DNA from 2 places in the Mycoplana sp. ABR4_002 genome. Region 1 is predicted to be linked to the other one. Evidence: riboswitches for the same ligand, from Rfam matches in the RefSeq annotation. Region 1 holds a riboswitch; the other holds the start of a gene.
What was found. Region 1 has a riboswitch for S-adenosylmethionine ahead of ACXAGF_RS02070 (O-succinylhomoserine sulfhydrylase). Riboswitches for the same ligand answer to the same signal wherever they lie in the genome.
Positions count from the first base shown of each region.

Region 1 (2,196 bases):
GCGGCCGACGATCTGGCCGTGCTCCAGAATGAAGGGCACCTCGTGGCTGCGGACCTCGAGCACGGCGCGGCTGCCGCTGCCGCCGGCGGCGGCATGGCCGAAGCCGGGGTCGAAGAAACCGGCGTAGTGGACGCGAAACTCGCCGACCAGCGGATCGAACGGCGTCATCTCCGCGGCGTAGAGCGGTGGCACGTGAACGGCCTCGCGCGAGACGAGAATGTAGAATTCGTCCGGATCGAGGATCAGGTCGTTGCGACCGCGGCTGAACAGCGGCTCCCAGAAGTCGAACACGTCGTGCTGGTTCTTCTCGTCGACGTCGACGACGGCGGTGTGATGCTTGCCGCGGTAGCCGACGAGCCCGTCCGGGCCGCTCCCCTTGAGGTCGATCGAGAGCGCAATGCCGCCGCCCGACACATTCGGCGCCTCGCTGGCCACCAGAGTGTCGGACGAATGCAGCTTGAGCAGTTCGGCATCCGACAGGATCGCGTTGCCGTTGCGGAAACGGATCTGCGACAGGCGCGAGCCACGCCGCACGACGACCGGGAAGGTGCGCGGCGAAATCTCCAGGTAGAGCGGCCCCTTGTAGCCGGCCGGCACCTTGTCGAACTCCTGCGCGCGGTCGGTGATGACGCGGGTGAAGATGTCGAGACGACCGGTGGAGCTCTTGGGGTTGGTCGAGGCCGACAGGCCGGCGGGCAGATCGAGCCGTTCCATCAGCGGCACGATGTAGACGCAGCCCGTCTCCAGCACCGCGCCCTCGGACAGGTCGATCACGTGCAGCTTCAGCCGGTCGAGCTTGTCGGCGACGAGATGTGCGGGCCCGGGAAGAAAGCTCGCCCGGACGCGAAAGGCCTTCGAGCCGAGGCGCAGATCGAGGCTGGCCGGCTGGACCTGGTCCGGATCCAGAGCCGCCTCGCTTGCGAGCCTGCCGCCGTCGAACAGTGCCCTGATGGCGCGGTCCGCCAGAATTCCCGTGTCACGTGCCATGAGCCAATCCTTAGAAACTTGCCGACAAAACCAAATGCGGGCAATTGACGCAAGCGCCGCCAGGCAGTATGGACCGGATTATCCCGTGGTGATTTGGCCGGTCGGCTTGCAGCCACGTTAAACAAGTAGCTAAAAAGGCCGGGTGTCGAACCGGCCTGCTTTTTGCGGCCGGTTTTTTTGTTTTGGAAGGCGATGATCTCATGAGCAAGTCCTGGCGCCCGGCAACCCAGCTCGTCCACGGCGGCACCTCCCGTTCCCAGCACGCCGAAACGTCCGAGGCGATCTTTCTGACGCAGGGCTTCGTCTACGAGAGCTCCGCGGCGGCCGAGGCACGCTTCAAGGGCGAGACCGAAGGCTTCATCTACGCCCGCTACGGCAGCCCCACCAACGACATGTTCGAGCGGCGCATGTGCCTGCTCGAGGGCGCGGAAGACGGCCGCGCCATGGCCTCGGGCATGGCGGCGGTCGCCGCCGCCATCCTCTGCCAGGTGAAGGCCGGGGATCACATCGTCGCCGCCCGCGCGCTGTTCGGCTCCTGCCGCTGGGTCGTCGAGACGCTCGCGCCGAAATACGGCGTCGAATGCACCCTGGTCGACGGGCGCGACCTGGCCAACTGGGAAAGGGCGATCCGCAAGAACACCAAGGTGTTCTTCCTGGAAAGCCCGACCAACCCGACACTCGAGGTCGTCGACATCGCCGGGGTGTCGGCGCTGGCCAACCAGATCGGCGCCAAGGTCGTGGTCGACAACGTCTTTGCCACGCCGCTGTACCAGAAGCCGCTGGAACTTGGTGCGCACATCGTCGTCTATTCGGCCACCAAGCACATCGACGGCCAGGGACGCTGCCTCGGCGGGATCGTGCTGTCCGACAAGCAGTGGATCGAGGAGAGCCTGCAGGACTACTTCCGCCACACCGGCCCCGCCATGTCGCCGTTCAACGCCTGGACCCTGCTGAAGGGCGTCGAGACGCTGCCGCTGCGCGTACGCCAGCAGACCGAGAACGCCTCGCGCGTCGCCGACTTCCTCGCCGGGCATCCGAAGGTTGCGCGGGTGATCTATCCCGGCCGCAAGGATCACCCCCAGGCGGACCTGATCGCGCGGCAGATGAGCGGCGGCTCGACCCTGGTATGCATCGAACTCAAGGGCGGCAAGGACGCCGCCTTCGCCTTGCAGGATGCCCTCGAGATCGTGGAAATCTCCAACAATCTCG
Region 1 is NZ_JBSWVO010000001.1:424,882-427,077, reverse strand. Features, by position in the region: gene ACXAGF_RS02075 (2'-deoxycytidine 5'-triphosphate deaminase) at 1-987, opposite strand, end outside; SAM riboswitch at 1,063-1,141, shown strand; gene ACXAGF_RS02070 (O-succinylhomoserine sulfhydrylase) at 1,188-2,196, shown strand, end outside.

Region 2 (2,196 bases), 3.5 Mb from region 1:
CCGGTTTCGTCACCGGCTCGACCATCTCGGCCAACGGTGGCCAGTTCTTCGCCTGACCGCGCCACGCGTCGAGGCGAAATCATCGGCACGGCCGCGATCGGTTGATCGCGGCCGTGCCCTTTACGGAAGGCCTGGCCATCCTATATGGGGCTCCGCAACGCCAGCGCAGGGCAAGAGCATGCAGTTTTCCGGAACAGCCGACTACGTCGCCGACAAGGACCTGATGGTTGCCGTAAACGCGGCGATCCGGCTCGAGCGCCCGCTGCTGGTGAAGGGCGAGCCCGGCACCGGCAAGACCGAACTGGCGCGGCAGGTCGCGGCCGCCCTCGGCCTCGATCTAATCGAGTGGAGCGTCAAGTCGACCACCAAGGCCCAGCAGGGCCTCTACGAATACGACGTCGTCTCGCGCCTGCGTGACAGCCAGCTCGGCGACGGGAAGGTCAACGACGTTCGCAACTACATCCGCAGGGGCAAGCTCTGGCAGGCCTTCGCCGCGCCGCGAAAGACGGTGCTGCTCATCGACGAGATCGACAAGGCCGACATCGAGTTCCCGAACGACCTGCTGCAGGAACTCGACCGGATGGAGTTCCACGTCTACGAGACGGGCGAGACGGTTTCGGCGGTCAACCGGCCGATCGTCATCATCACCTCCAACAACGAGAAGGAACTGCCGGACGCCTTCCTCCGCCGCTGCTTCTTCCACTACATCCGCTTCCCCGACGCCGAGACTCTGTCGCGCATCGTCGAGGTGCACTATCCGGGCATCCGCAAGGCGCTGCTGTCGGCCGCCCTGTCCGTGTTCTTCGACCTTCGCGAGACCCCGGGTCTGAAAAAGCGGCCGTCGACCTCCGAAGCCCTCGACTGGATCCGGCTGCTCGTTGCCGACGAGGTCGAGCCGGCCGACCTGCGCAGCGATCCGAAGACCATGCTGCCCAGGCTCCACGGCGCCCTTCTGAAGAACGAACAGGACGTGCACCTGTTCGAGCGGCTGGCGTTCATGGCGCGGCGCGAGGGATGAGGCGGCGACGGCGCGCCGGAATTGATTTTCGCGCGCGCAGGCGCTATCTAGGATGCCTTCGTGGTGATTTGGCCGGCCGGCTTGCAGCCACGTAAAACAAGTCGCTAAAGGGCCGCGAGAAGAACCTTCCGTGGACCGGTCGCGACAAAGTCGCCGCCGGTCTTTTGTTTTTGTCGAGTGAGCCATGCCCATCAAGATCCCAGATACGCTGCCCGCCTTCGAGACCCTCGTGCACGAGGGCGTGCGGGTGATGACCGAGACGGTGGCGGTCCGGCAGGACATCCGCCCGTTGCAGATCGGGCTGCTCAATCTCATGCCGAACAAGATCAGGACCGAAATCCAGATGGCCCGCCTCGTCGGCGCCTCGCCGCTGCAGGTGGAGCTGTCTCTGGTGCGCATCGGCGCCCACCGGGCAAAGAACACCTCGGAGGACCATCTGCTCGCCTTCTACGACACCTGGGAGGAGATCAGCCACCGCAAGTTCGACGGCTTCATCATCACCGGCGCCCCGATCGAGACGCTTGCCTACGAGGACGTCACCTACTGGGACGAGATGAAGCGGATCTTCGACTGGACCGATACCCACGTCCATTCGACGCTGAACGTCTGCTGGGGCGCGATGGCCGCGATCTACCACTTCCACGGCGTTCCCAAGTACACCCTTGACGAGAAGGCGTTCGGCGTCTTCCGCCACCACAACCGCAATCCGTCGTCGGTCTTCCTCAGCGGCTTCTCCGACGATTTCCAGATTCCGGTCTCGCGCTGGACGGAAGTGCGGGCCGAGGACATCCGCAAGCGCCCCGGCCTGGAGATCCTGATGGAATCGGACGAGACCGGCGTCTGCTTCGTGCAGGAGAAGGCGGGAAAGCGGCTCTATGTCTTCAATCATGTCGAATACGACTCGACCTCGCTGGCCGAGGAATACTTCCGCGATGTCGATGCCGGTGTCCCGATCAAGATGCCGAGCAACTACTTCCCCCACAACGATCCGTCGATCGCCCCCTTGAACCGCTGGCGCAGCCATGCCCATCTTCTGTTCGGCAACTGGATCAACGAAATGTACCAGACGACGCCATACGACCTGGAGAGGATCGGTTCGGAGGGATGAGCGGATGCACGGCCTCGTAGTCAGACCGCTGGCGTCGGACGACGCGGACGATTGGCGCCGGCTGTGGACC
Region 2 is NZ_JBSWVO010000001.1:3,915,418-3,917,613, forward strand. Features, by position in the region: gene phbB (acetoacetyl-CoA reductase) at 1-56, shown strand, start outside; gene ACXAGF_RS18690 (AAA family ATPase) at 179-1,018, shown strand; SAM riboswitch at 1,069-1,146, shown strand; gene metA (homoserine O-acetyltransferase MetA) at 1,203-2,126, shown strand; partial or broken gene ACXAGF_RS18700 (N-acetyltransferase family protein) at 2,131-2,196, shown strand, end outside.
Region 2: linked by a shared signal. The riboswitch ahead of metA (homoserine O-acetyltransferase MetA) and the one ahead of ACXAGF_RS02070 (O-succinylhomoserine sulfhydrylase) in region 1 are both predicted to bind S-adenosylmethionine.